Regions from separate parts of the Planomonospora alba genome, predicted to be linked through region 3. Evidence: riboswitches for the same ligand, from Rfam matches in the RefSeq annotation. Region 3 holds a riboswitch; each other region holds the start of a gene.
What was found. Region 3 has a riboswitch for cyclic di-AMP ahead of ABD823_RS03085 (coiled-coil domain-containing protein). Riboswitches for the same ligand answer to the same signal wherever they lie in the genome.

Region 1 (9,403 bases), on a different contig from region 3:
CCGTTCGGTGATCTCGGCGTGCAGGTCGCCGCAGCGGAGGGTGAACTGCCGGGACACGGGGGTTCCTTTCGCGGGAGGGGGAGGGGCGCGGCCGGGTGCGGCCGGCCACGGGACGGGCGGGGCCGCCCCCGCCGGAGGGTGCGGGCGGATCCCCGCGGGCTCAGGCGGACTCCCGCTCGACCAGGTGGGTGTCGAGTATCACCACCGGCTGCTCCAGGTGCTCGCCGTTGATCCGGGCGACCAGCAGGTGGGCCATCTGGCGGCCCATGGCCTCGGTGGGCTGGTGCACGCTGGTGAGGCTGGGGGAGGAGTGGGCCCCGGCGGGCGAGTCGTCGAAGCCGATGACCGCGACGTCGCCGGGGATGTCCCTGCCCGCCTCGCGCAGCACCCGCATCGCGCCCAGCGCCATCGGGTCGGAGGCGGTGAAGACCGCGTCGATGTCGGGGGTGTCGGCCAGCAGGCGGCGCATGGCCGCCATGCCGCTCTCCTCGCTGAAGTCGCCGTAGTCGACGATCTCCGGGACCCCCGTGGCGAGCAGGGCGTCGCGGTAGCCCGCGAGGCGGTCGACGCCCACCCCCATGTCCTGGGGGCCGGCGATGGTGGCGATCCGGCGGCGCCCCTTGCCCAGCAGGTACTTCACCGCCTGCCGGGCCCCGGCCCGGTTGTCGACGTCCACGTAGCTGTAGGGGGTCAGGCCGATGGGGCGGCCGCCGATGACGGTCGGCACGCCCATCGCCTCCAGCCTGCCCGGCAGCGGGTCGGCACCGTGCAGGGAGATCAGCAGCACGCCGTCGACGTGCTGGCCGGTCAGGTAGTGCTCCAGCCGCTCGTGGTCCCGCGTCGACTGGGCCATCGCGAGGATGAGCTGGAGCCCGGTCTCGGACAGCGCCGAGCCGATGCCGCGGATGGTCCCGGCGAAGTACGGCTCGTCGAAGACCCGCAGCTCCGACTCCGAGACCACCAGCGCGACGGTGTCGGTCCGCCGGGTGACCAGCGCCCGGGCGGCCCGGTTGGGGACGTAGCCCAGCTCCCGGATCGCCTGGTGCACCGCGTCGCGGGCCTTCTCGCTCACCTTCGGTGAGCCGTTGATGACCCGCGACACCGTGCCGCGGCCGACACCGGCCAGCGCCGCGACCGCCTCGAGAGTCGGACGACGATCGCCGTTCATGTGCTTCGCCCCCATGGATGATGTGCCGCCCTTATTCTGCCGGACCGCTCAGGCCTCCGCGCCTGATGGTTTCGGCATACCAAAGAGCGCTCTCCTTGGGAACTCTCGCCTGGGTCTCGTAATCGACGTGGACCAGGCCGAAGCGCTTGCCGTACCCCCACGCCCACTCGAAGTTGTCCATCAGCGACCAGGCGAAGTAGCCCGTGAGCGGGACGCCGGCCTCGATCGCGGCGTGGCAGGTGCGCAGGTGGGCGGCGATGTAGTCGCGCCGCTCGTGGTCGCGCACGGCGCCGTCGTCGGTCATGACGTCGTCGAAGGCCGCGCCGTTCTCGGAGATGACCAGCGGGACCGCCGGGTACTCCCGGTGCAGCCGCGTCAGGATCTCGTAGAGCCCGGAGTCGTCGATCTCCCAGCCCATGGCCGTGACCGGCCGGCCGCCCTGGACGAAGGAGACGTGCTCGCTGCCGACCCAGGGGGAGCCGGAGTCGGTGGGGGCCGCCGCCGCGGACGCCGCGCCGCCGGGCCTACCCGAGACGGTGAAGCGGCTGTAGTAGTTGATCAGCAGCATGTCCAGCGGCTGCGCGATCACGGCCAGGTCGCCGTCCCGGGCGAAGCCCGCCATCTCGCCGAGGTCTTCCAGCACGTCGGCCGGGTAGGACCCCTTGAGCAGGGCGTCCAGGAAGAACCGGTTCTGCAGGCCGTCGATGCGCCGGGCGGCGTCCAGGTCGGCCTCCGACCCGGTCTGCGGCGAGATCGCGTAGAGGTTGACGCAGCCGCCGATCCGGGTGTCGGAGCGCTGGGCGCGCATGGCCTGCACGGCCAGGCCGTGCGCGAGCAGCAGGTGGTGGGCGGCGTACATCGCCTGGGCGGGCTCGCGCCGGCCCGGGGCGTGCTCGCCGGAGGCGTAGCCGAGGAAGGCCGCGCACCACGGCTCGTTGACGGTGCTCCAGTGGCGGACCCGGTCGCCCAGGGCCTCGTGCATGAGGGCCGCGTAGTCGGCGAAGCGCTCGGCCGTCTCACGCGACGGCCAGCCGCCGGCGTCCTCCAGCGCCTGGGGCAGGTCCCAGTGGTAGAGCGTCACCCACGGGTCGATGCCCCGGGAGAGCAGCTCGTCGACCAGCCGCTTGTAGAAGTCCAGGCCCCTGGTGTTGACCGGGCCGGTGCCGTCGGGCTGGATCCGGGGCCAGGAGACGGAGAACCGGTAGGCGCCCAGGCCGAGGGCGGCCATCGTCTCCACGTCCTCGCGGTAGCGGTGGTAGTGGTCGATGGCCACGTCGGCGTTCTCGCCGTTGACCACCCGGCCGGGCTGCCGGACGAAGGTGTCCCAGATGGACACGCCGCGCCCGTCCTCGGCGACGGCGCCCTCGATCTGGTAGGCGGAGGTGGCCGCGCCCCAGACGAAGTCCGTCGGGAACACCAGATCCGGGGTCTGCGTCTGTGCTGCTTCTTGCGTTGTCACGCCTTGACCGCACCTTCCATGAGACCGCCGACGATCTGCCGGCCGAATGCGATGAACACGATGACGAGCGGGAGGACCGAGACCGCCGTGCCGGTGAAGAGCATGACGTAGTCGGTGCCGCGGGCCTGGTTGAGCATCGAGATCGAGGTCTGCACCACCGGGTTCTCGGGGTTCAGCACGATCGACGGCCACAGGAACTCGTTCCAGTTCTGCATGAAGGTGAGCAGGGCCAGCACCGCCATGCCGGGCCGTACGGCGGGCAGCACCACGTTGGCGTAGATGCGCATGGTGGAGGCCCCGTCGACCCGGGCCGCCTCGATGAGCTCGTCCGGCACCGCCTGCGAGGTGTACTGGGTCATCATGAAGACCCCGAACCCGTTGACCAGGAAGGGCAGGATCACCGCCTGGATCTGGCCGGTCCAGCCGAGCGTCACCATCATCTCGTAGAGCGGGACGATGCCCATCTGCTGGAGCGGGACCATCATGGTCAGCAGGATCGAGCCCAGCAGGAGCTTGCCGCCCTTGAACTTCAGCTTGGCGAAGGCGAAGCCGGCCAGGGTGGAGATGAGCACCACGGAGACCGTCACCGTGGTCGAGATGATGATCGAGTTGATCAGACCGGTGCCGAAGTAGGCGTTCTCGTTCTCCAGCAGCCGCTGGACGTTCTCGCCGAGGTTGCCGCCGGGCAGCAGCGGCGGGGGCGTCTCGAGGACCTCGTCGTTGGTCCGCGTGGCCATGATGAACATGTAGTAGATCGGGAACGCCGAGAGCACGAGCGCGAAGGCGAGGACCACCTTCGTCAGCGGGCCCGCGTCCCAGATGCGGTTCGCCGCGGAGGCGGGGCCCCGCGGGCGCCTCCTGGCCTGGATCGCCGTCACTTTTTGCCCCCGATCCGGCGGGTGAAGGAGTAGTTGATCAGGATGCCGACGAGGATCAGCGCGAACAGCATCCAGGCGGCCGCCGAGGCGTAGCCCATGTCGAAGTCGCGGAAGGCCTCCTTGACGATGAACATGGCCACGGTCTGGTACTGGCCGGTGGCGCCGCCGGTCATCAGCGGGCTCCCCTCGAACATCACCGGCTCGGCGAACAGGGTCAGGCCGCCGATGGTGGAGACGAACACCACGAAGATGAGCGTCGGGCGGAGCATCGGCACGGTGATCTGCCAGAACTGCCGCGTGGCCGAGGCGCCGTCGAGGGAGGCGGCCTCGTACAGGTCCTTGGGGATCGTCTGCATGGCGGCCAGCAGGATGATGGCGTTGTAGCCGGTCCACCGCCAGTCGATCATGGTGGAGATGGCCAGCCACGCGCTCCAGCTCTGGTTCTGCCACTCGATGGGCTCGGCGCCGAAGAGGCCGAGGAACCAGTTGACCATGCCGTAGTCGCGCCCGTAGAGCTGGGTGAAGACCACGGCGACCGCGACGACCGAGGTCACCATCGGCAGCAGCACGCCGAGCCGGAAGAACAGCCGGCCCCGGATGCGCTTGTTGAGGGCGTTGGCCAGCAGCAGCGCCAGGACGAGCTGGGGGATCGTCGAGATGACGAAGATCCCGACGGTGTTGAGCACCGCGTTCCAGAAGGTCTCGTCGGCGATCAGCTCGACGTAGTTGTCGATGCCGAGGAAGGTCTTGTCACCGGCGAGCTCCCAGTCGTGCAGGGACACCCACGCGGTGTAGACGAGCGGGAAGAGGCCGAAGAGCGCGAAGAGCAGGAAGTAGGGGGAGACGAGGAAGTAGGGGGTCGCTCGGAGGTCGAACCTGGCGAGCCCGCTGCCGCCCCGCCCCGCGCCCCGGCGCCCGGAGGACCGGCTGGGGCCGGTTTTCCGCGCCGGGGCGGGGGTGTCGATGTTCAGGGTCATCGGTCAGCCTTTCAGCGGTGGGCAGGCGACGGGCCCGGCGGCGGGGTGGCCGCCGCCGGGCCCGTACGGGTCGGGACGGGGATCAGCCCGCCGCCTTGACACCGGCCTCGACGAACTTGGTCCAGGCCTCGCCGTAGGGGATGGAGCCCTTGTCCATGCCCTCCAGGACCTTCTCGACCGAGGTCTTCACCTGGGCGTGCTTCTCACCGAGGAAGACCGGCTGCAGGCCCGCGGTGGACTCACCGAAGATCTTGCCGACCGGGGCGTCGTTGAAGTACGGGTTCTTCTTGTCGGCCACCGCCGGGTCCTGCTGGGCGGGCAGGGAGCTCGGGAAGGCGTTGGCCTCCTCGAAGGCCGCGATGTGCCCCTCCTTGCCGGTGAGGTAGTTCACGACCTCGGCGGCCTCCTTGGGGTGCTTGCTCTGCTTGGTGACGGCCAGGTAGGAGCCGCCCCAGTTGCCGACGCCGCCGGGCACCGCGGCCACGTCCCAGTTGCCCTTGTTCTCCTCACCGGCGTTGCCCTCGATCACGCCGACCATCCAGGCGGGGCATCCCATGACGGCGAAGCCGCCCTTCTTGGTGGCCGCGTTCCACTCGGGGGTGAAGGAGGCCAGCTTGGCGGTCAGGCCCGCCTCGCTGAAGGACTTGACGGTGTCGAAGGCGGTCTTGACGGCCGGGTTGCTCTCGATGACGAGCTGGTTGCTCTTGTCGAAGTAGGCGATGTTGCCGTGCTTCGGCGCCTCCTGGTTCAGGACGACGTTGTAGAGCGTGTTCGGGCCGTCGAGGAACTTGCTGTCCTTGACCTTCTCCTGGAACTTCTTGCCGGTCTCCATGAAGGCGTTCCAGTCGGGCCAGAGCTTGCCGACCTCCTCGCGGTCGGTGGGCAGGCCGGCCTTCTCGAACAGGTCCTTGCGGTAGCACATCGCCATGCCGCCGATGTCGGTGCCGAGGGCGAAGAGCTTGCCGTCCTTGTTGATGCCGTTCTCCCACTTGGCGGCGGGGAAGTCGGCCTTGCGGCTCTCCAGCCCGTACTCGCCGAGGTCGGCGAAGAACTGCGGGCGCTGGGCCATCAGGCCCATCGCGCCCTCGTCGATGCCGACGACGTCACCGGCGCCGCTGCCGGCCTGCAGCTTCTGCAGCAGCTGGGGCAGGTAGACGTCCTCGAAGCGGTCGGTCAGGTTCTGGTACTTGATCTGGATGTTCGGGTGCTCGGCGTTCCACTTCTCGACGGCCTTGTCGTAACCGAAGTTCTCGCCGCCACCGAAGGTGTGCACGGTGATGGTGACCGGCTCGGCCGCGGCCGACGCGCCGCCGCTGCTGTTGGCGGCGGGCTCGTCGCCGCCCGAACCGCAGGAGGTGATCGCCAGGGCGGTGACCGCCGTGACGGCGACGGCGGCCAGCTTGCCCTGCCGCTTGGTGTTCAACATTCCGGACCCCTCTCAGGTGGTCGCCCGAATCGGTGGGAGGTGCCGCCGCGGCCGGTCCCCGACAAACGCGGCCTGCGACGGGATTGCTCTGCAACATGCTTTGGGAGCGCTCCCACGAAGCGTGGCCGACAGGCAACCGGAACGTCAATATGCCGAAACTCAACCGTTACATCTGGCCTTCAAACCTGGGATATTTAGCGGTTTATCGGTATAAACTTCTCATAGGGGTTGTTGGGAGCGCTCCCATCACGTGAGCGCTCAGCAGGGTGGCTCGGCGCCGGAGAAGACGCAGGGGTACGGCCCGGCGGGCCGTACCCCTGCGCGGAGGACGGAGGGAAGAGGCGGCGATCAGCCCCGGTAGACCGGGTAGCCGTAGCCGACGACCTCGGCCTTGGGCCGCACGCGCCGCTCGACCTCGCCGTTGCCGGTGTTGCCCTCGATGGTGGTGATCGTGCCGTCGCGGTTGTCCTTCTCGACCAGGCCGACGTGGTCGATCCCGTACAGGCTGTCGCCGCGCTTCCAGTCGAAGAAGACGACCGCGCCGGGGGTGGCCTCGGAGCCCCAGTGGCCGTTGGCCTCGAACCACTGGGCGTAGGTGACGGTGTAGGCGTCCCAGCCGAAGACGGGCCGGATGCCGGCCTGCTCGCCGACCCAGGAGACGAACATGGCGCACCAGGGGGCGTTGGCGTAGCCGCGGACGCTGCCGCCGTCGCGCTCGACGGTCTCCTCGGCGCGCCGGCTGTCCATGTACCAGGTGTGGAACCTGGTGCCGCCGCCGGCGGCGTTCTCCTCCACGCCGATCTGGCTCTCGGCGATGGAGAGCGCCTCGGCGGCCGAGACCTCCGGCAGGCCGTCGGCGATGACCTGCAGCGGGGTCCGGGCGGGCGCGGAGGTCCGCGGGTGCGCAGCGGTCCCGGTGGTCCCGGCGAGGGGGGCGGGGGCCGCGGTCTGGCGGGGTGCCGCGGCGTGGGCCGGAGGGCTCACGACGGCGCCGCCGGCGAGGGTGACCGACGCTCCGAGGAGGACGTGGGTCAGGCGGCGCTTCGCGGCGGGGGAGGTGGGGAGGATCGCGGGGGAGAGCTGTCGTTTCTTCGCGGGGGTCGTGCGGCGGTGCTTGCCCATGCGGGGGTCGGTCTCCTTGCTCGGCTTCTTCCATGCCGCCTACCGGGTTAGCTGACGGGTTAGGGCCAGGAAGTGCCCTCCGGCGCACGGGCGCCGGCTCACCCCGAGGGAGGTGGGTCCCCGGTTCCGCGGGAGCGCGGATTCGGCGTCCATGACCTATCGGGCGCGGGCGCGCACACCTGAGTCGGCAGGCGGCGATGTTCCGGTAAAGGAGCGGTCAAGACGGGGGCCGGAGGCGGGGCATGGTCAGGGCCGGTCAAGACGGGGGCCGGAGGCGGGGCGTGGTCGGGGCCGGGCGGAGGCGCGGCTCCGGGGAGCCCGGTTCACCCGGGGGTCACGCCGGCGTGCCGGACCAGGAGCGCAGGAGGGGGAGCAGCACCGTGTCGACGGCGTCCTCGGCGAACGCCCGGTCCAGCGGCCGGCCGCCGATCAGCAGCCGGTGCCAGACCAGGGACTCGATGAGGACGCGGAGCCGGGACGGGTCGCCGCCGGCGGCCTCGCCGCGCTTCCTGGCGCGGGCGAGCAGCGGGGCGCTGCCGGTGAGGTCGGGCCGGGGAGCGTGCTCGCGCAGGGCCGCGGCCAGGGAGGGGTTGCCCAGCAGCGCGGGGAACAGCCCGAGGATGACGCCGTGCCTGCGCTCCAGCGCCTCGCAGAACGCGGTGACCGCCTCGACGAGGTCGCCGCGGAGGGAGCCGGTGTCGGGCGGCGGCGCCGTCTCGTTCTCCAGGTGGTTGCAGACCAGGTCGACCACCAGCGCCTCCTTACCGGGCCAGCGGCGGTAGATCGTGGCCTTGCTGGCGCTGGCCCGCCTGGCGATCTGGTCGATCGACATCCGGTCGAACCCGACCTCGGAGAGCAACTCGCGCGTCGCGTCGAGAATGGCGCGCTCCCGGGCTGGGTCGAGACGCACGATGCCTCCGGTCGGTCATGGCTGCCGTTCGAGCATCTCGAATCGTACGCCGGTGAGCTCCGCGGAGGTCTCCCAGAGCCGCCGGGCCACCGCCTCGTCCAGCGCGCCGGGCCGGGGCCGCAGTTCCTTCGGCCCCGGGCCGACGAACGCGCCCGGCCGCACGCCGGGGGAGGACGCGGCGTACAGGGAGGGGATCGCGCCGCGTTCCGGCGGTTGCAGGACGAGCCGCGCCGCCGCCATGGCCGCGCGGACGAGCGGGCCCCTGCCCGCGATGCCGGTCGCCGTCGCGCCCGGGTGCACGGCCACGCTGAGCAGCCGCGCGCCGGCCCGGCGCTGGAGCTCCAGGGCGAACAGCAGGTTGGCCAGCTTGGAGCGGCCGTAGGCGGAGAACCTGCCGTAGCGGCGCTCCAGGCCGAGGTCGCCGAAGTCGATCCTGCCGAAGGCGTGCGCGTCGCTGGAGACGGTGACGACCCGCGCGCCGGGCCGGGCCAGCAGGCGGGGCAGCAGCAGGCCGGTCAGCGCGAAGTGCCCCAGGTGGTTGGTGCCGAACTGCATCTCGAAGCCGTCGGCGGTGGTCCGCCGGGGGATCATGCCGACCCCGGCGTTGTTGATCAGCAGGTCGACCGGCTCGTCGACGGCGGCGGCGAAGGCGCGCACCGAGGACAGGTCGGCCAGGTCCAGCCGCCTGAGCTCGGCCCGCGCCCCCGGAGCCGCGGCCGCGACCGCCTCCAGGGCGGGCCGCGCCCGGGCGGGGTCGCGCACCGCCATGATGACGCGGGCACCGTGCCGGGCCAGCTCCAGCGCGGTCGGCACACCGATGCCGCCGCCGGCCCCGGTCACCACGGCGGTGGAGCCGGTCAGGTCGGGCAGCCGCTCCGGGGTCCACATCGTCGTCCTCCAGGTGTACGAAACGGTTTCGTACACCACCGTACGGCCGCCGCCGGACGGGCGCAAGGGAGCGTGGTCGGCTGTTCACCTCGGGTTCCCGGTGCCGTAAGACCGCCGCGTTACGTTGGGCCCGTCGTGAACGGGTCATCGCCCGGCGTGGAGCAGCACGGTCGAGACCACGCGCGGGATCAGTGTTCGGCCGTCGCCTGGGTGGAGTCCCCGCTGCAGATGCTCTGCGCGGTGGAGGCCCACCACGCGGGCCTGCTGGGTCCCCGCACCCGGGTGGTCCCCCGGGCCGGGCTGCGCCCGCTCGCCGTGACCCTCCGCGAGCTGCGCCGGCTCGGCCTGCCGGACGGCCTGGAACTGGCCGAGCCGGAGCCCGACATGCCGCGGCCGGGCCGGGACCCGGTGTGGGTGATGGGCGACGCCTTCTCCGGCAAGGTCCAGCTCGCCTGGCTGACCGCCTTCCCCCGCCGCGTCGTGGTCGTCGACGACGGGCTGGCCACGATCAGACTCCTGGAACTGCTCACCGGGCGGCCGGGCGCACCGCTGCTGCGGGCCCGCGCCACGGGCCG
Region 2 (9,403 bases), on a different contig from region 3:
AGGAGCTCGGGGACGGCCGGGGGGATGTGGCAGCACAGCACGTCCACCTCGCCGACCGCCTCGACCTTTCGGGCGAACTCCTCGTCGTCGATCTCGTTCGGCGTCCGGTACGGCGTGCGCAGCCCGCCCCCGACGAAGCCGAACCGCAGCCCCCCGATCTCGACGCTCTCGCCGTCCAGCACGCGGTGGCCCGGGCGCGCGTACTCCGGCCAGTAGCGCGGCAGGTCCACGTTTCCCGGGGTGAGGTAGGCCGGGGTGGGCATCGCGGCGAAGATCTCCGCGTACTGGCGGCGGACGGAGCGCTCGATGTGCTCGCGCGGGTCGCCGTCCAGCGACGCCCAGAGCGCGGCGGACATGGCGCGGGCCTCGTCGAAGCGCCCGGCGGTGCGCAGGGCGATGAGCTCGGCGGCCGCTCGCGTGCCGAAGAGCTCGGCGAACATGCCCTGGGAGTGGTCGTCGTAGTCGACGAAGAGGATCAGGTCGCCGAGGCAGACGAGCGCGTCGGCTCCGTCCGCAGCGCGGGCCAGGGCGTCGGTCCGTCCGTGCACATCGCTGACGACATGAACCCGCATGGCGGACATCCTAACCAGCCGGTGCGTTCCCCGGCCGGACGCGAAGATACCGACATAAGTAACAAATAGGGTGCGACCTCCGGGCGGCCCGTCGCGTTCGACGGCCCCGCCCGGCAGGGCTGATAGCGTGAATTCGCCCTTGTAACGCCTGGGTGACGAATCTACCCACGCGTAACTTATCGCGATAACTTCCTGTTAACCCATCTCGATCCGTGCGTCTTCAGGAGTGCCCCGTGCGCGAGTACAGCGTCCCCGTGCTGGTGGATGTCCCCCCCTCCGCCAACCTGACCGACACGGTGTTCCAGCGCGCCGAGCAGGAGCCGGGCGCGGTCGCCCTGCGCCGCAAGACGGGCGACGGCTGGACCGCCGTGACCGCACGGGAGTTCAGGGACCAGGTCGTCGCGGTGGCCAAGGGCCTGATCGCCGCGGGCGTCGAGCCGGGCGACCGGGTGGCCCTGATGTCGCGCACCCGCTACGAGTGGACCGTGATCGACTACGCGATCTGGACCGCCGGCGCGGTCAGCGTGCCGATCTACGAGACGTCCTCGGCCGACCAGGTCGAGTGGATCGTCTCCGACAGCGGCGCCAAGGCGGTCTTCGTGGAGCTGGAGTCCCACGAGGAGACCGTCCGCGAGGTCCTCCCCAAGCTCGACGCGGTCGAGCACGTCTGGCGCATCGAGGGCGGAGCGCTGGACGAGCTGGGTGCGGCCGGCGCCGGCGTGCCCGACGAGACCGTCACCGAGCGCCGGACCGGGCGCTGCATCGCCGACCTGGCCACGATCGTCTACACCTCCGGCACCACCGGCCTGCCCAAGGGCTGCCGCCTGACCCACGACAACCTGCTGTTCACCGCGCGGAACGTGGCCTACGGCCCGCTGGAGCGGCTGTTCACCGTGGAGAACCGCTCCGTCCTGCTCTTCCTCCCCCTCGCGCACGTCTTCGCCCGCATCATCCAGATCGTGCTGATCGAGACGGGCACGGCGCTCGGGCACACCCCGAACATGAAGAACGTCGCCCCCGACCTGCAGGAGTTCAAGCCCACGTTCCTGCTCGGCGTGCCGCGCGTCTTCGAGAAGGTCTACAACGGCGCCGAGCAGAAGGCCGTCGCCGGGGGCAAGGGGAAGATCTTCCACGCCGCGGCGGGCACGGCCATCGCCTGGAGCCGCGCCGAGTCCTCCGGGGGCGCCGGCCTCGGCCTCAAGCTCAAGCACGCCCTGTTCGACAAGCTGGTCTACGGCAAGCTCCGCGCGGCCACCGGCGGCAACCTGTGGGCCGCCATCAGCGGCGGCTCGGCCCTGGGCGACCGGCTCGGCCACTTCTTCCGGGGCGTGGGCATCGAGGTGCTGGAGGGCTGGGGCCTGACCGAGACCTCCGCCCCCTCCACGGTCAACATGCCGGGCGCCAACAAGATCGGCACCGTCGGCAAGCCGTTCCCCGGCGTCTCGGTCGCCATCTCCGGCGACGGCGAGATCCTGGTCAAGGGCCGCCACGTCTTCAAGGGCTACTGGAACAACGAGGCGGCCACCGCCGAGGCGATCGACGCCGACGGCTGGTTCCACACCGGCGACGTCGGCGAGATCGACGCCGACGGCTACGTGCGCATCACCGGCCGCAAGAAGGAGATCCTCGTCACCGCCGCGGGCAAGAACGTCGCCCCGGCCCCGATGGAGGACCGCATCCGCGCCCACCCCCTGGTCAGCCAGGCGCTGGTGGTGGGCGACGGCCGGCCGTTCGTCGCCGCGCTCGTCACCCTCGACCCCGAGGCGCTGGAGCAGTGGAAGGCGGCCAACGGCCGGGCCGGGGCCACGCTGGCCGAGCTCAGCGCCGACTCCGCGGTCATCGCCGAGGTGCAGAAGGCCGTCGACGACGCCAACCGGTCGGTCTCCAAGGCCGAGCAGATCAAGAAGTTCACGATCCTCGACATCGAGCTCAGCGAGGAGACCGGGCACGTCACGCCGAAGCAGTCGATCAAGCGCAACGTCGTGATGCGCGACTTCGCCAGGCAGATCGACGCGCTGTACGGCTGACGCACCGCCTCTTGGCGAGGGCCCCGCCCGGACCCCCGGGCGGGGCCCTCGCCTTCTCCGCCCCCGCCCTCCAGGGACCGCCCCGCTCCCCGCACCGCCCTTCAGGGACCGCCCCGCTCCCCCGCGCCGCGCGGTGTCAGAACGGCCGCTCCGCCTCCAGGATCCGGGCGAACCGCGCGGAGACCAGGTCCCAGCTCCACTCCCGGCCGACCCACGCGCGCCCGCGCTCGCCCATCGCGCGGGCGCGGGCCGGGTCCCCCAGCAGTTCCAGCAGCGCGCCGGCCACCGCGCCGGCCGAGGCGCCGTCCACGACGAGGCCGGTCTCGCCGGGCAGCACCGCGTCGGGCGCCCCTCCCGAGGAGCCCGCCAGCACCGGCAGCCCGCTGGCCGACGCCTCCAGGTAGACGATGCCGAGCCCCTCGACGTCGATGCCGCCCAGCCGGGTACGGCACGGCATGGCGAACACGTCCCCGAGCGCGAAGTAGCCGGGCAGCTCGGCGGCGTCCACCGGCCCGGTCAGCCGGACCGCGCCGCGCAGGCCGAGCCGGTCGACCAGGCGCTCCAGTCTCCCCCGGTACGGCCCGCCGCCGACCAGCACCAGCCGGGCGCCCGGCACCGCGCGCAGCACCCGCGGCCAGGCTCGGACCAGCACGTCCTGGCCCTTGCGCGGCACCAGCCGGGAGACGCAGACCACCACCGGCCCGTCCCCGAGCTCCGCCCGGAGCGCGGCGGCGGCGCCGCCCCGGGCCGCGTCCGGGGAGAAGGCCGCGGTGTCCACGCCGGGCGCGAGCCGTACGAGGCGCTCCTCGCCGACCACCGGGGCGAGCAGCCGCCGGGTGTACTCCCCCAGGTAGGTGATCGCGTCGGCGTGGCCGCCGATCCTGGCCAGCAGGTGCCGGGCGAGCGGGAGGCGGGCCCAGGACGCCTCGTGGCCGTGGGTCAGCATGACGACGTGCTCCGCCCCGGCCGCCCGCAGCCGCGGTGCGAGCAGGCCGAGCGGGGCCGCCGCCCCGAACACCACGGTGTCGCACTTGTGCCGGGTGAGCAGCTCCGCGGCCCGGCGCCCGACGCCGGGGGTGGGGAGCATCAGCGACGTGGGATGGCGCACGACGGGGTACGGCTGGCCGGCGTCGAAGCGCTCGCAGCCGGGCCAGGCGGGCGCGTAGACGACCACGGAGTCCGCGGGCAGGCGCGTGGCCAGCCCGTGCACGAACGACTGGATGCCGCCCTGGCGGGGCGGGAAGTCGTTGGTGACGATCAGCGTGCGCTTCACGGCTCCGGCAGGCCGTTCAGCGCGGCCCAGGAACGCGCCATGGCGATGCGTTCGGGGATGGCGGGATGGGAGGCGTACAGCAGGTGCTCCACGGCGTCCGGCGAGAGGTCGGAGATGTTGGACAGCGCCAGGCGCCGCTGCATGGCAGCGAACGTCACCGGGTCGCGCGTCAGGTCGAGCGCGTGGGCGTCGGCGCGGGCCTCGATCTGCCGGCTGACGAGGTTCTGCGCGGGGCCGGACAGCACGGTGGCCAGGCTCAGCAGCCCCATGAGCAGGGCCGTCGCCGCCGGGTCGGCGACCGAGGGCACGCCGGCGCGCCGGCGCAGCGCGCGCGAGGAGGTGACGAGGTACAGCAGGCACGCCCCGCAGGCCGCGCCCAGGGCGCCGACGAGCGTGCCGTACAGCACGTCGCCGTTCCTGGCGTGCCCCAGCTCGTGCGCCACGACCAGCTCGACCTCGTCGGCCGGGGCCCGCAGCAGCGTGTCGTAGACCACGATCCTGCGGGTCGCGCCGAATCCCGAGACGTACGCGTTGACCGCGGTGGTCCGGCGGGAGGCGTCGGCGACGAGCACCTCCCCGACCGGCACCCCGTCGCGCTCGGCCATGGCCAGCAGGTCGTCGCGGAGCCGTCCCGCCTGCATCGGCGTGAAGTCGTCGAAGAGCGGCTCCACCACCACCGGGTAGACGAAGGAGACCGCCACGGTCAGCGTGAAGGCGCCGAGCGCGGCGGGGATCCACCAGCGGGCGAAGCGCCGCGCCAGCGCGACCACGGCGAGCACCATGACCGCCGTCAGCCCGGTCCGCACCGCGATGCTCTTGAGCCGGTCGGCCGACCAGGACGGCCAGGTCTGCACCGACAGCCCGTAGTCCCGCAGGTGGACCTCCTGCCACATGCCGAGCGGCCAGCGCAGCAGCTCCACCACCGCCGAGATCACCAGCACGCCGAGGAGCACCCGCACCCACCACGGTCCGCGCAGCCGCCCCACCGCCCGCGCGCCCAGCGGGGTCGCCACCAGCACCCCGGCCGCCAGGAGGGTCAGGCCGAGCGACACGTAGGCGGGCGGGCTGACCGCGGCGTCGAACGCCGCCGAACGGGCGATCTGCCCGGCGGTGAAGTCGCGCGCCGGGTCCGCGGCGACGGGCGGGGCGCCGTCCGGCAGCGCCCGCCACGGCGTGGTGAGCGCGGTGACGGCCAGCGTGGCGGCGCCGAGCACCGCCAGCGCCCAGCCCGCCGCCCGCCGCCCGCCGGACGCGCGCGTCCCGCTCGACGTCATGCCAGCACCCTCCGGAGGTAGTCGCGCCAGCCCGCGGTGAGCTCCGCCGCGGTGAGGCCGAGCACTGTCTCGGCATCACCACCGTAGAGCCTCACGAGAGCCCTCTCGCCGAAACGCTCGGCGACGTAGCGGCAGGCGAGCCAGGCCTCCTCGTAGGCCTGCGCGAGCCGCGGGGCGCCGGGGGCGAAGTCGGCGGGACCGGGCAGGCCCTCCGGCAGCACGCCCGCGCGCACCTCCGCGGCCAGCTCCGCGGCGACCGTGCGCGTGTCCAGCCCCGTGCCGGCGTAGCCGACGTAGTCGGCGAACCCCTCCGACAGCCAGGTCGGCACCCGGCCGCCCCGGGTCGCGCCGGTGGCCACGTGGACGAGTTCGTGGGTGATGACCACGTCCCTGCCGACCTCGCTGAGCCGGGCGTAGCCGCTCGGCAGGACCACCACCCGGTCGGCGGTGGCCAGCGCGGCCATGCCGGCGGTGGCCCCGGGCCCGGAGGCGCCCGCGAGCACCGCGGCCTCGGCGTCGGTCTCGGGGAGCAGCACCACCGGGCGCACCGGCCCCCAGATCCCGGCGATCCGCCGGCGGGCCCGCTCGGCGCGGGCCGCGAGGTCCTCCAGCAGGCCGGCCGCGGCGCGGTGCGCGACGACGACGGAGTCCCGCCCGCGGAGCACGACGGCGCCGGGCCACGGGGCGGCCGGGATCGGCGCGGCCGCGGCGGCCGGACCGGCGCCGATCAGCGCCAGCATCCCGGCGAGCACGGCGCGGCGCCCCTGGGGGACGGACATATGCGTCGATGGTACGCGACAGGGAGCGGCCCCGGCCGTCGTGCGGACGACGGCCGGGGCCGTTCCCACCGGGCCCCGCCGGGGTGCCGGTCCCGCCGGAGGGCGGGTGCGCGCTCAGGCGCCGGGCCGGACCGCTCCGGCGAAGGAGGTGCGGTAGTAGCCCTTCAGCCTGACGATCCGGACGGTCTTGCCGCTGCTCGGCGCGTGGACCATCCTTCCCTTGCCGACGTAGATGCCGACATGGCCCTTGCCGTAGAAGAAGAGCAGGTCGCCGGGGCGCAGGCCCGCCCACGAGACCTTCTTCTTGACGGCACGGTACTGGCTGTGCGTGATCCGGGGGAGCTTCACGCCCGCCTTGCGCCACGAGTACTGCGCGAGCCCCGAGCAGTCGAACGCGCCGGGGCCGGTGGCGCCCCACCGGTAGGGGTCGCCGACCTGCTGCTTGGCCACCGAGACGGCCTTGGCCGCCCTCGCCTTCTGCCGTACGGCCTTGCTCGCCTTCGCCCTCGCCTTGCTCACCTGAGCGCTCATCCGGGCGACCGCCGGTCCGGCGGCCCCGGCGGTCACCGGGGCGGCCGTGAGGGCGCCGGTCCCCGCCGCGGTCGCGCCGCCCGGCGCCGCCAGCGCCGGCGCGGCGTCCATGGCGACCGCGCCGGCCGAGGCGGTCAGGGTGAGCGCGAAACCGCCGACGGAAAGGCGAAAAAGGCGCGACGAACTAGGGTTCTGCAGGGTGGTAGACAGGATTTCTCCTTGGGACTTCCACTGACGCCTACCGGGTTAGCTGACGGATTCGGGCGGGGAAGACGCCCTACGGCATAACACGATGCCGATTCACCCCTGGCATTCTTCGAATGCCTGTTGGTTCCCCGGTTCCATGCCTCCTGGCTGCATGGATTCGGCAGGCCACAGCGGTTTTCAGACCTCGCGTGGCCGACTGGATATTCATCTGGAGGGCGGCCTCCGGGGGCCGCTGCATTGCGACGGCATGGCTTGCTCGCCGCGACGCCAGAAGGTACCCCGATCCCCAAACTTCGGCAAAGGCACTACCCCGTTCGAAGATCGGGGAGGCTCTTCCCTCTTTTCATAACCGCTGGATAACGGGGAGTCCACCACCCCGATATGACGCTCGTCACATTTGGAGGTTCGCTGTCCGAACGTTGTCACTTCTGTAACTCCAGTCACAGTGGTGATGATCTTCACGGAATCCCGGGGAGCCGCCGCCCGGCGGGACCGGTTCGCCCGACGCCAGGGCACGGGACGGACCGGTCCCGCCGGACCGGCAGCCCTCGGAGATCGCCGACAAAAAACCGACAAAGAGATATAAACTTCACGGAAAGGCGGGTGAGGTATCGCGGGCGTATCCGAAATCGCATACGCCACCGCAACGGCCCTGCGGCTCCGATGGGGACATGAACCGGAGTGCATCCCTGTCGTCACCGCCCCGCCGCGTCCGCAGGACCGGGCTCGCCGGCCTGGCGGTCCTCGGCCTGGCGGGCGTGGTGTTCACCGTGCGGCGGCCGCTGCTGATGTCCGCCCCGGCGTGCTTCGCCGGCCGGTGGCACGGCTGCTTCGACACGTTCAACGGCGTGCTGCTCATGACGCTGGTCGCGCTGCCGCCGGCCGCCCTGGTGGCGTGGGCTCTGGCGCGCCGCCGGCGTGCCGCGGGCGCCGCGTCGGCGTGGCGGACGTCGCTGGCCGAGGTGGGCATGGTCCACGGGACGGCGCCGTTCGTCTGGATGACCATGATGCCGGGTCCGGGAGCCGGAACCGCCCCCGGCCGGGTGAGCCTGATCCCGCTGCGGGACCTGGTCACGATGGGGCCGCTCGGCGTCGGCGGCAACCTGCTGGTCTTCGCGGCGCTGGGGTTCTTCGCTCCGGTGCGGTTCGCGGCGCTGGCGTCCGCGCCGCGGGTCCTGGCGCTCGGGGCGGGCTGCTCGGTCCTGGTCGAGACCGCGCAGTACGCCCTGCGGCTGGACCGGGTGTCCTCGGTGGACGACGTGCTGCTCAACGCCGCCGGCGCCGTGCTCGCCGCACTGGCGTCGCGCCGCTGGTGGCGCACCGCGACGGAGGCTCCGCCGGCCCGGCCCCGCCCCGCGCCGGCACCGGCGGACTGAGCCGCGTCCCCGAGGTGCCCGCGCCCTCGCATACCCCGGCGATACATCGTGCCGCCTAAGCTCCGGGCATGCGCGTACTGATCGTGGAGGACGAGCCCTACCTGGCCGAAGCCGTCCGTGACGGTCTGCGGCTGGAGGCGATCGCCGCCGACATCGCCGGCGACGGCGACTCCGCCCTGGAACTGCTCAGCGTCAACTCCTACGACCTCGCGGTCCTCGACCGCGACATCCCCGGCCCCTCAGGGGACGAGGTCGCCCGGCGCATCGTCGCCTCCGGCAGCGGCATCCCGATCCTCATGCTCACCGCCGCCGACCGGATCGACGACAAGGCCTCCGGGTTCGGGCTCGGCGCCGACGACTACCTCACCAAACCGTTCGACCTGCGGGAGCTCGTCCTGCGGCTGAGGGCGCTCGACCGCAGACGCGCGCACGCCCGGCCCCCGGTCAGGGAGATCGCGGGTCTGCGGGTCGACCCCTTCCGCCGGGAGGTCTTCCGGGACGGGCGCTACGTCGCGCTCACCCGCAAGCAGTTCGCCGTGCTCGAGGTCCTCGTCGCCGCCGAGGGCGGCGTCGTCAGCGCCGAAGAGCTGCTGGAGCGGGCCTGGGACGCCAACGCCGACCCCTTCACCAACGCCGTCCGCATCACCGTCTCCGCACTGCGCAAACGGCTCGGCGAGCCATGGCTCATCGCCACGGTCCCCGGCGTCGGCTACCGGATCGACACCGGGGCCGGCGCAGGCGCCGGCCCCGCCCGCCCCGGCGGCACCCCGTGAAAAGGCGTCCGGGACCCAGCGCCCGGCTGAGGCTCACCCTCAGCTACGCCGGATTCCTCCTGCTCGCCGGAGCTCTCCTGCTGGCCGTGGTATGGGTGTTCCTGCTGCGTTACGTGCCCGACGGCGCGCTCATGACCGGGCTGGAGGGCGGCCGGCCCGGCGCGCCGCTCCCGAGGTTCGCGCCCAACCGCACCGACCTGCAGCGCGCCTTCGCCCCCCGCGCGGCCCAGGCCCTGGCCTTCCTGCTGGCGTTCGGCCTGCTGGGCGGATGGATCCTCGCCGGTCGGATGCTCGCGCCCCTCACGCAGATCACGGATGCGGCCCGGATGACCGCCGACGGGTCGCTGTCCCACCGGATCCGCATGAAAGGCCGCCAGGACGAGTTCCGTGAGCTCTCCGACGCGTTCGACGCGATGCTCGAACGGCTCGAGTCCCACGTCGCCGAGCAGCAGAGGTTCGCCGCGAACGCCTCCCACGAACTGCGCACCCCGCTGGCGATCTCGCGGACGCTCCTCGACGTCGCCCGCAAGGACCCCGCGCGGGACCGGGACGAACTCATCGAGCGCCTGCACGCCGTCAACCAGCGGGCGA
Region 3 (9,403 bases):
GCGCGTCGTGCGCCTGTCGTTCGGCGACGTGACCGCCGCGGAGTACGTCACCGAGCTGTTCGCCGACGCCCTCATCCACACCTGGGACCTGGCGCGCGCGATCGGTGCGGACGAGCGGCTCGATCCCGAGCTCGTCGAGGCCTGCGCGGCCTGGTTCGCCGACGCCGAGGACGACTACCGGCGGGCGGGCGTCATCGGCGATCCGCACCCGGCGCCGGCCGGTGCCGACCTGCAGGGCCGCCTGCTGGCCGCCTGGGGGCGCAGCGGCTGACGGCGCCCCGCCCCCGGCGGACCCGGCGCACCGCCGCCGGATCCGCCGGGCCTCTGCCGGGCCGCGCGTCCAGGGAGTGCTACCGGGCTGCGGGCCGCTTGCCGTGGTTGGCCTTCCGCTTCTTCCTCGCCCGCGCCTTGCGTGCCCGTCTGGCCATGCTCGACCTCCTCCGTCCGTGGAACCGGGTCCGGCCTTCACCGTCTCCCGGGGACGCGCCCCGGACAAGACCCATGTCGCGGTCCGTCCGGCGGCCGCGCCTAGAGTCCGGGCATGACCTCTCAGCTGATGGACCGCTGGCGCGCCCTGGCCGGCCCCGAGGCCGACCGCCTCGGGCTGGATCTGATCTCCCGGTACGGCGAGCCGCACCGCAGGTACCACACGACCGCCCATCTGGAGGCGGTGCTCGGCCACGTCGACGCGCTGGCCGCCCACGCCGGCTCCCCCGACCTGGTACGGCTCGCCGCCTGGTTCCACGACGCCGTCTACGACCCGCAGCGCGGCGACAACGAGGAGCGCAGCGCCCGGATGGCCGAGCGGGCCCTGCCCGAGCTGGGGTTGCCGCCCGCGGCGGTGGCGACGGTGGCGCGGCTGGTCAGGCTCACCGTCACCCACGACCCCGCCCCGGACGACGCGGACGGGGCGGTGCTGTGCGACGCCGACCTGGCGATCCTGGCCGCCCCGCCGGAGGTCTACGCCGCCTACGCCGCAGCCGTGCGCGAGGAGTACGCCTTCGTCCCCGACGAGGCGTTCCGGGCCGGCCGGGCGGATGTGCTCCGCTCGCTGCTGGATCTCCCGATGATCTTCCGTACCGTCGGCGCCGGGTGGGAGGAGGCCGCGCGGGCGAACATCCGGGCGGAACTCGACCGGTTGTGAGCGGTTATCCCGCACAAACGAACATCTACCCCGAGAACTTCTGTGGTAATTTGGGGAAAGATGTTTGATTAAGGAGTGGGTCAATGCTCGCCCAGCAGCGGCAGCAGGCGATTCTGGAACGGGTGCGCAGCAGCGGCGGCGTGCGGGTGGCCGACCTCGTCCGCGAGCTCGGCGTCTCCGACATGACGATCCGCCGGGACCTGGAGGTCCTCGCCGAGCGCGGGCTGCTGGAGAAGGTCCACGGCGGCGCCACCGCCACCGGGCCCGGCCGGGCCGAGGAGCCCGGGTTCGCCGCCAAGTCGGCGCGCCAGCAGCCGGAGAAGGAGGCCATCGCCCGGCACGCGGCCCGGCTCGTCCGGCCCGGCACCGCCATCGCGCTGTCGGCGGGGACCACGACCTGGACCCTGGCCGGGTTCGTCGTCGACGTGCCCGAGCTGACCGTCATCACCAACTCCATCCGCATCGCCGACGTCTTCCACCGCTCGCCCCGCGCGGACCGCACGGTCGTGCTGACCGGCGGCGTGCGCACCCCGTCCGACGCGCTGGTCGGCCCGGTCGCCGTCGCCGCGATCCGCGGGCTGCACGTGGACACCCTCTTCCTCGGCGTGCACGGGATGAGCGTCCGCGCCGGGTTCACCACGCCCAACCTCCTGGAGGCCGAGACCGACCGCGCGCTGGTCGCCTCCGCGCACCGCCTGGTCGTGCCCGCCGACCACACCAAGTGGGGCACGGTGGGCATCAGCACCATCGCCCACCTGGCGGAGGCCCACGTCGTCATCAGCGATCCCGGCTTGCCTCCGGAGGCCAGGGAGGAGCTCTCCGCCGAGGTGGGCGAGCTGGTCATCGCCGAGCCGGAGCAGGAAAGGCAGGGCGCGGACCGATGAAGCGCACACTCACGCAGCTGGCCGACGGCCGGGAGCTGTTCTACTACGACCGGCAGGACGGCGCGGACCGCGGCGCCGTCGACGAGCGCGAGCTGCCGCCCCGCCCTCAGGCGTCCGAGCTGCGCTACGACCCGCTGACCGAGGAGTGGATCGCGATCGCCGGGCACCGGCAGGGCCGGACCTTCATGCCTCCGGCCGACGAGTGCCCGCTCTGCCCGTCGGCCCCCGGCCGCCGCAGCGAGATCCCCGCCTCCTCCTACGAGGTCGTCGTCTTCGAGAACCGCTTCCCGTCGTTCTCCACCCGGCTCGGCGAGCACGGGCCGGCGGGCGGGCTGAGCGAGGTCCGCCCGGCCGCCGGCCGCTGCGAGGTGGTCTGCTTCACCTCCGACCACGGCTCGTCCTTCTCCCGGCTCTCCCCCGAGCAGGTCGAGCTGGTCATGGAGGCCTGGATCGACCGGACCACGGAGCTGTCGGCGATCCCGGGGGTGGAGCAGGTGTTCTGCTTCGAGAACCGGGGGGCGGAGATCGGCATCACGCTGACCCATCCGCACGGCCAGATCTACGCCTACCCCTACGTGACCCCCCGCACGAAGCTGACCCTCGCCGCCGCCGGGCGCCACCACGCCCGGACCGGGCGCAACCTGTTCGCCGACGTGCTGGCCGCGGAACGGGAGGCGGGCGTGCGGGTGGTCGCGGCCAACGAGCACTGGACGGCGTTCGTCCCGGCCGCGGCCCGCTGGCCGTACGAGGTGCACGTCTACCCCCACCGGCGGGTGCCGGACCTGGCCGGGCTCGATGCGGCCGAGCGGGCGGCGTTCGGGCCGCTCTACACCGAGGTGCTCCGCCGGCTGGACGGGCTGTTCGGCGTGCCGATGCCGTACGTCGCCGCCTGGCACCAGGCACCGGTCCGCACCGGTCGGGAGCTGGCGTACGCGCACCTGGAGCTGTTCAGCATCCGCCGGAGCGCGGACAAGCTCAAGTATCTCGCCGGCTCGGAGTCGGCCATGGGGGCCTTCGTCAACGACGTCCTGCCCGAGGAGGCGGCCCGCCGCCTGCGCGAGGTCATCACAGAGTGATCACCGCTTGGTCTCGGCTTGAATTCGCATGACCATCGCATTACCACTACTATCCTTCAAACATCAGCTTCAACAGCGGATATGCCTAATTCCGGGCGCCTCGCCCGGGAGCCGGGGAACCACCGCACCCGGGGTGAACCACCTTCCGTGGCGGGCAGCTCCAGCCCGAACCCGTCAGCTAACCCGGCCGGCTGAAGGAGAGGAGAGTGCGTGGCGGCCCCGTCCCCCACGTCGCCTGCGTTCCCTGCGTTCCGCCGCCGTATGGCCACGACCGTCTGCCTGCTCTCCGCGCTCGGGTTCACCGTCGCGGTCCCCGGTGCGGGCGCCGCGGAGCCCAAGCCGACCGAGAAGCAGCTCCTGAAGGAGCTGGACCAGCTCGGCGGGAAGGTCGACAAGCTCATCGAGGCCTACGCCGCCAAGCGCGAGTCCGTGCGGAAGGCGGAGAAGGCCGAAGGCGTCGCCAAGGAGAACCTGCGCAAGGCGCAGAAGACCTACGACGAGGCCCGCCACGAGATCGACTCGATCGTCCAGCTCCGCTACCAGAGCAGCTCCGGCGGCCTGCCCGCGGTGCTGTTCTTCGACAAAGGCGGCATGAGCGCCGCCGCCATGATGGAGCATCTCGTCTCCCAGCAGGCCGCCTATCTGGAGGGCTTCGCCGCCAGCCGGGACCGCCGCAAGCAGGCCTCGGACCGGGCGGCCGAGCTGACCGAGCAGCGCCGCAAGGAGGCCGAGGAGGTCGAGAGGCAGCGCAAGGAGGCCGAGAAGCTGATCCGCGACATCAAGCGGAAGCTCGACCAGCTCGTGCCCCTGGGCTCCGGCCGCCGCGCCGACGGCAGCTGGGTGCCCCAGCTGCCCACCGGCGCCGACAACATCACCGCCCGCACCCGGAACATGCGCGAGGCCATCAAGCGGCGCTTCGACCTGACCCACACGGTCGGCTGCTACCGGAGCGAGAACGACGGCGGCGAGCACCCCCTCGGCCGCGCCTGCGACTTCATGATGAGCACCGGCGGCGCCATGCCCACCCCCGCCAACCTCGCACTCGGCGACGAGATCGCCGCCTGGGCCATCAAGCACCGCAGGAAGCTCGGCGTCAAGTACGTCATCTGGCGCCAGCGCATCAACAACGGCACGGGGTGGCGCTTCATGGCCGACCGCGGCGGCAACACCGCCAACCACTACGACCACGTGCACATCTCCATGCACTGACGGCGCCGCCATCTCACCGGCCCGGCCTCCACAGCAGGCCCTTCAGCCGGGACGCCGTGACCGCGGGCATTCCGAGGTCGCCGTGGACCCGCGGCGGACAGGGAGACGGCCGTTCGGCCCGCAGGGCGCCTCACCAGGGATAAAACCGGATGACACCGGCTGACCGGGCGGGCAGGATGTGGCCCCATGACTGACAACCGGGTCGACCCCCCCTTCGTCGCCGACGAGACGCCCATGCTGCACGCCTGGCTGGACTGGCACCGCGAGACCCTCGCCGTCAAGTGCGCGGGCCTGTCCGAGGAGCAGTTGCGCCTGCGCTCCGCCGAGCCGTCGACGCTCTCGCTGCTGGGCCTGGTCCGGCACCTGGCCGAGGTGGAGCGCTTCTGGTTCCGCAACATCCTCTGCGGCGAGGACGCGCCCCCGCTCTTCTACGACGAGGACAACCGCGACGGCGACTTCGACGACGTCGCCACCGCCTCGGCGCAGGAGGCGTTCACCCGCTGGCGGGCCGAGATCGAGCACGCCCGCCGGGTCTGCGCCGGCCTGCCGCTCGACACCCTCGGCAAGTCCCCGCGCAAGGGCGAGCAGGTCTCACTCCGCTGGATCCTCGTCCACATGATCGAGGAGTACGCGCGGCACAACGGGCACGCCGACCTCATCCGCGAACGGATCGACGGCGTCACGGGCGAGTAGGCACCGCGGCCTCCCCGGAGCCCCCTGCGGGTCCGGCGTCCCCGGCGCCCCCGGAGGTGCCCAGCAGCGCCTCACTGATCGACCGGTCGAGGGCGGCGTAGTCGGCGGGCCGTGCCGCGGCGGCCTCGGCGAAGCGGGTGAGCAGCCGCGCGAAGGCCTCCCGGTCCGCCGGATCCCAGTCGGCCATCAGCGCGTCGAGATAGGCCCGCCGGTAGCGGACCACCGCCTCCAGGACCCGGCGCCCCGGCTCGCTCAGCGTCAACCGGGCCCGCCGGGCGTCGACCTCGGACTCCTCCCGGGTCACCAGCCCCGCGCCGATCGCGTCGTTGACCAGTCGGCTCGCCGTCGAGGGGTCCACGTCGAGCTGCTCGGCGACGGCCCCCACGGTCACCTCGGGGAGCTCCACGCCCAGCTTGTGCACGGCGTGCACGACCATCACGTTGGACATCGGGACCGGCCGCTGCGGGTCGGCCGTCCTGCGCGCGCGCAGCGGCCGCGCCCAGATCCGGCGCAGCCGGAACAGCGCCACGTCGACCACCGTGCCGAGCGTCCCGTTCTCCACCCGGCCCACTTTATCGGCGGCACCGGCGTGCACGCCGTACCGGAAGGGGTCAGCCGGCCAGCCGGATGGGGTTGACCAGGTCGGCGTACATCAGCAGACCCGCCACGGCGATCATCACGAAGGCCAGCGCGTAGGTCAGCGGGAGCACCTTGGCGATGTCCACGTGCGCCGGCTCGGGCCTGCGGGTGATCCGGGCGAAGCCGCGCTTGATGCCCTCCCACAGGCCGCCGGCGATGTGACCGCCGTCCAGCGGGAGCAGCGGGATCAGGTTGAACATGCCGATCGCCAGGTTGAAGCTGGCCAGCAGGCTGACGAAGACGGCCGCCTTGTTCTCGAGCGGGATGTCGGAGGCCGCGATCTCACCGCCGATGCGGCTGACGCCGACGACGCCGATGGGGCCGTCCTTGTCGCGCTCCTCGCCGGAGAAGGCCGCGTTCCAGACGCCGACCATCTTCTCCGGGAAGCGGATCAGCGCGGCGGCGGTCCGGGCGGTGAAGTCGCCCATGTGCTCGACCACGGCGCCGAGGCTCTGCTGCTCGACGACCTGCTTCGAGGTGACGCCCAGGTAGCCGACCCGCTCGATCTTGCCGGGCTCGTCGAGGGACTCGCGGTCCTGGGCGATGAGCGTGGCCGTGAGGGTCATCGGCCGCCCGTCCCGGGTGATGCCGATCTCCACGGGCCCGGCGCCGCTGCCGCGGATGGCGCGGGTCGCCTCCTCCCAGGTCTCGGTGGCCCTGCCGCCCACCGAGACGATGACGTCGCCGGGGCGCAGTCCCGCCGCGGCGGCGGGGCTGGCCGGGTCGGCGTCGGTGCACCGGGGGTTCTGCGCGTAGGCCTCGGCCGTCTTCACGCACTCCGGGACCGAGGAGACCTCCGTGGTGGAGACCGTGATGCCGAAGCCCATGAGCACGACGGCGAAGAGGATGAAGGCCAGCACGAAGTTCATCGCGGGGCCGCCGGCCATCACGATGACCTTCTTCCACCAGGGCTTGCGGTAGAAGACGCGGTCCTCGTCGCCGGGGCGGACCTCCTCCAGCGCGGCCTCGCGGGCGCTCTCGATCAAGCCCTGCCAGGGGCCGCTGGAGATCGAGCGCACCGTGCCGGGCGCGTCCCCGGCGCGGGGCGGCAGCATGCCGATCATCCGGATGTAGCCGCCGAACGGGATCCACTTGATGCCGTACTCGGTCTCGCCCCGGCGGCGCGACCACAGCGTGGGCCCGAAACCGACCATGTACTGCGTGACCTTGACGCCGAACAGCTTCGCCGGCACGAGATGGCCGATCTCGTGCAGCGCGATCGAGGCCATCAGCCCCACGAGGAAGAGGATGATCCCGATCACGAAAGGCCAGTCCACAGGCTCCCCCTGGTCGCGGATTTATCGGCAATGCCCCATAAGAGACTAGCCGAAGCCCTCGCGTGCGGGCCTCGTTCCGCGCGGGCCCGTACGGCCTCGCCGCGGCGCCCGCCCGCGGGCCCCGGTCGCGGGCCTCCCGGCACGGAAGCCGGTCACGGGACCGGGACCGGGCGGCGGGTCACGGCCGCCAGACGAGGACCAGCGCGCAGTCGTCGTTGTGCCCCGACGACATGGAGGTGACCAGGGTCCGCGCGCCCGCCGCGAACCCCGAGGGCAGCAGCCGCTCCGCCTCGCCCAGCAGGCGGTCGAGGCCCGCGTCGATGTCCCGTCCCGGCTGCTCGATCAGCCCGTCGGTGTAGAGCATCAGCGCGTCACCCCTGCGCAGCACCCCCCGGTCGGGCTCGCAGTGCAGGTCCGGCACGATGCCCAGGACCACGCCCTTGGCCGAGGAGACGCGCCAGGTGCCCGTGCCCGCCTCGAACTTGACCACCGGCGGGTGGCCGGCCGAGGTGATCTCGTACGCGCCCGTGACGAGGTCGAAGCGGACGTGCACGGCGGTGACGAAGCCCTCGGCCTCCCGCTGGCGATGCAGGTAGGCGTTGCAGGCGGGCAGGAAGTCGCTCACCGAGCCGAGCAGGCCGCCGAAGGCCCCCGAGAGCATCAGCGCGCGGGTGCCCGCGTCGACGCCCTTGCCCGACACGTCGACCAGGGCGATCTGCAGCGTGTCGCCGTCGCGGGCGGAGACCAGGAAGTCGCCGCCGAAGGAGGAGCCCCCGGCCTGCTTGAGCACCACCTTGGAGCCCCAGTCCTTGGGCAGCGGCGGCAGCTCGCTCTGCTTCTTGAGCCGGTCGCGCAGCTCCAGCAGCATCACGTCGCCGCGCAGCCCCTGCACGCCGAGCTTGCCCCGGGTGCGGGCCATGAGCGCGGCCAGCACGGCGGCGAAGCCGAAGGCGGCCAGCAGCCCCGGGCCGATGTGCTCGGTCCCGGCGGCGAACCCGACGTAGGCCAGGGCGAGCGCGACCGCGCACAGCAGCTTGGCGAGGCTGCGCAGCCGCAGCTGCAGGCCCCCGACGAGGATCACCGGGATCAGCAGCGCGGGCGAGAACCACTCGACGGAGACGCGGGCGGCCAGGCCGCCGAGCACCAGCGACAGCGCGGCCAGCGTGACGAGCAGGTTGCGGTCGCGGGCCAGCGGCCCCCGGCGCAGGAACCGCACCACGCGCACCAGGAGGGGGATCCGCACCAGGAACGCGCGGAGCCCCGCGGGGATCAGCGGCGCCGGGCGGGAAGTCATGATGCGCTCGACTGTAGCGGCCCACCTCGCTTTTGGGCAGCCCACTTGACCATTGCCTTGATCGTCTGGCGGGCATATCCGGTGGCCCCGTCCGGCCGCCCTGCCTACCGTGGGGGAATGAGTCTCACCCTGCGCCCGATGACCGAGGCCGACTGGACGGACTGGATCGCCGTCGACGAGGAGGCGTTCGGCAACGCCTTCCCGCCCCACCGGGTGGAGCTGTTCCGGAACAACACCGAGTTCGAGCGCTCGCTGGGCGCCTTCGACGGTGACACGCTCGTGGGCGTCACCGGGGTGTGCAGCTTCACCATGACGGTGCCCGGCGGACCGATCCCGGTCGGCGGCGTCACCGCGGTCGGCGTGCTCCCCTCGCACCGCCGCCGGGGCGTGCTGACCGCGCTGATGACCCGCCAGCTCGCCGACCTGCACGAGCGGGGGGAGGCGGTCGCCGCCCTCTACGCCTCCGAGGCCGCCATCTACGGCCGCTTCGGGTACGGCAGGGCCGCCGACGCCCTGTCCTTCGACATCCCCACCCGCGGCACCTCCCTGGCCGCGCACGCCCCGTCCGACCCCGCGCTGCGGCTGCGGATCGTCCGGCCGGCCGAGGCCCGGGGGATCTTCGAGAAGGTCTTCGAGGCCGCGCTCGGCGAGCGCCCCGGCCGCTACGCCCGCACCCCCGCCCGCTGGGACTCGGTCCTGTCCGACCACGAGGCCGACCAGGGCGGCGCGGGCCCGCTCCGGGCGGTCGTGGCCGAGGACGACGGCGGCCCGCGCGGGTACGCGCTCTTCCGGATCAAGGCGAGCTTCACCGGGCACGACGAGCCCGACGGCGAGCTGCGGCTGAAGGAGGTCTTCGGCCTGGACCCGGCCGCCTACGCGCTGCTCTGGCGGCACCTGCTCGAGCGCGACCTGGTCTCCCGCGTCACGGCCTGGTACCGCCCGGTCGACGACCCGCTGATCCACCTGCTGGCCGAGCCGCGCCGGCTCCGCGCGGGCTGGTTCGACGACCTGTGGGTCCGGCTGGTGGACGTCGAGCGGGCCCTGCCGGCACGCCGCTACGCGGCCCCGGTGGACGTGGTGGTCGAGGTCGCCGACACCGTCTGCCCGTGGAACGCCCGCCGCTGGCGGCTGTCGGCTGACACCTCCGGTGCCCGGTGCGCGCCCACCGGCGACCCCGCCGACCTGGC

Region 1: another riboswitch for cyclic di-AMP. It lies ahead of ABD823_RS14745 (CHAP domain-containing protein); the one in region 3 lies ahead of ABD823_RS03085 (coiled-coil domain-containing protein).
Region 2: another riboswitch for cyclic di-AMP. It lies ahead of ABD823_RS22245 (C40 family peptidase); the one in region 3 lies ahead of ABD823_RS03085 (coiled-coil domain-containing protein).

Annotation. Positions count from the first base shown of each region.
Region 1 covers NZ_BAAAUT010000021.1:83,663-93,065, reverse strand. The annotation lists gene ABD823_RS14775 (aldose 1-epimerase family protein) at 1-57, opposite strand, end outside; gene ABD823_RS14770 (LacI family DNA-binding transcriptional regulator) at 161-1,168, opposite strand; gene ABD823_RS14765 (GH1 family beta-glucosidase) at 1,200-2,627, opposite strand; gene ABD823_RS14760 (carbohydrate ABC transporter permease) at 2,624-3,505, opposite strand; gene ABD823_RS14755 (carbohydrate ABC transporter permease) at 3,502-4,482, opposite strand; gene ABD823_RS14750 (ABC transporter substrate-binding protein) at 4,565-5,908, opposite strand; gene ABD823_RS14745 (CHAP domain-containing protein) at 6,257-7,030, opposite strand; cyclic di-AMP (ydaO/yuaA leader) riboswitch at 7,053-7,188, opposite strand; gene ABD823_RS14740 (TetR/AcrR family transcriptional regulator) at 7,365-7,940, opposite strand; gene ABD823_RS14735 (oxidoreductase) at 7,956-8,864, opposite strand; gene ABD823_RS14730 (hypothetical protein) at 8,964-9,403, shown strand, end outside.
Region 2 covers NZ_BAAAUT010000038.1:14,550-23,952, reverse strand. The annotation lists gene ABD823_RS22270 (metallophosphoesterase family protein) at 1-572, opposite strand, end outside; gene ABD823_RS22265 (AMP-dependent synthetase/ligase) at 806-2,599, shown strand; gene ABD823_RS22260 (glycosyltransferase family 4 protein) at 2,736-3,872, opposite strand; gene ABD823_RS22255 (M48 family metallopeptidase) at 3,869-5,146, opposite strand; gene ABD823_RS22250 (gluzincin family metallopeptidase) at 5,143-5,925, opposite strand; gene ABD823_RS22245 (C40 family peptidase) at 6,040-6,567, opposite strand; cyclic di-AMP (ydaO/yuaA leader) riboswitch at 6,677-6,836, opposite strand; gene ABD823_RS22240 (VanZ family protein) at 7,335-8,039, shown strand; gene ABD823_RS22235 (response regulator transcription factor) at 8,108-8,812, shown strand; gene ABD823_RS22230 (sensor histidine kinase) at 8,809-9,403, shown strand, end outside.
Region 3 covers NZ_BAAAUT010000004.1:15,406-24,808, forward strand. The annotation lists gene ABD823_RS03065 (TIGR03086 family metal-binding protein) at 1-271, shown strand, start outside; gene ABD823_RS34550 (50S ribosomal protein bL37) at 351-503, opposite strand; gene ABD823_RS03070 (HD domain-containing protein) at 542-1,144, shown strand; gene ABD823_RS03075 (DeoR/GlpR family DNA-binding transcription regulator) at 1,228-2,028, shown strand; gene galT (galactose-1-phosphate uridylyltransferase) at 2,025-3,104, shown strand; cyclic di-AMP (ydaO/yuaA leader) riboswitch at 3,177-3,311, shown strand; gene ABD823_RS03085 (coiled-coil domain-containing protein) at 3,366-4,313, shown strand; gene ABD823_RS03090 (DinB family protein) at 4,500-5,006, shown strand; gene ABD823_RS03095 (MarR family winged helix-turn-helix transcriptional regulator) at 4,993-5,568, opposite strand; gene ABD823_RS03100 (M50 family metallopeptidase) at 5,618-6,922, opposite strand; gene ABD823_RS03105 (PP2C family protein-serine/threonine phosphatase) at 7,101-8,216, opposite strand; gene ABD823_RS03110 (GNAT family N-acetyltransferase) at 8,334-9,403, shown strand, end outside.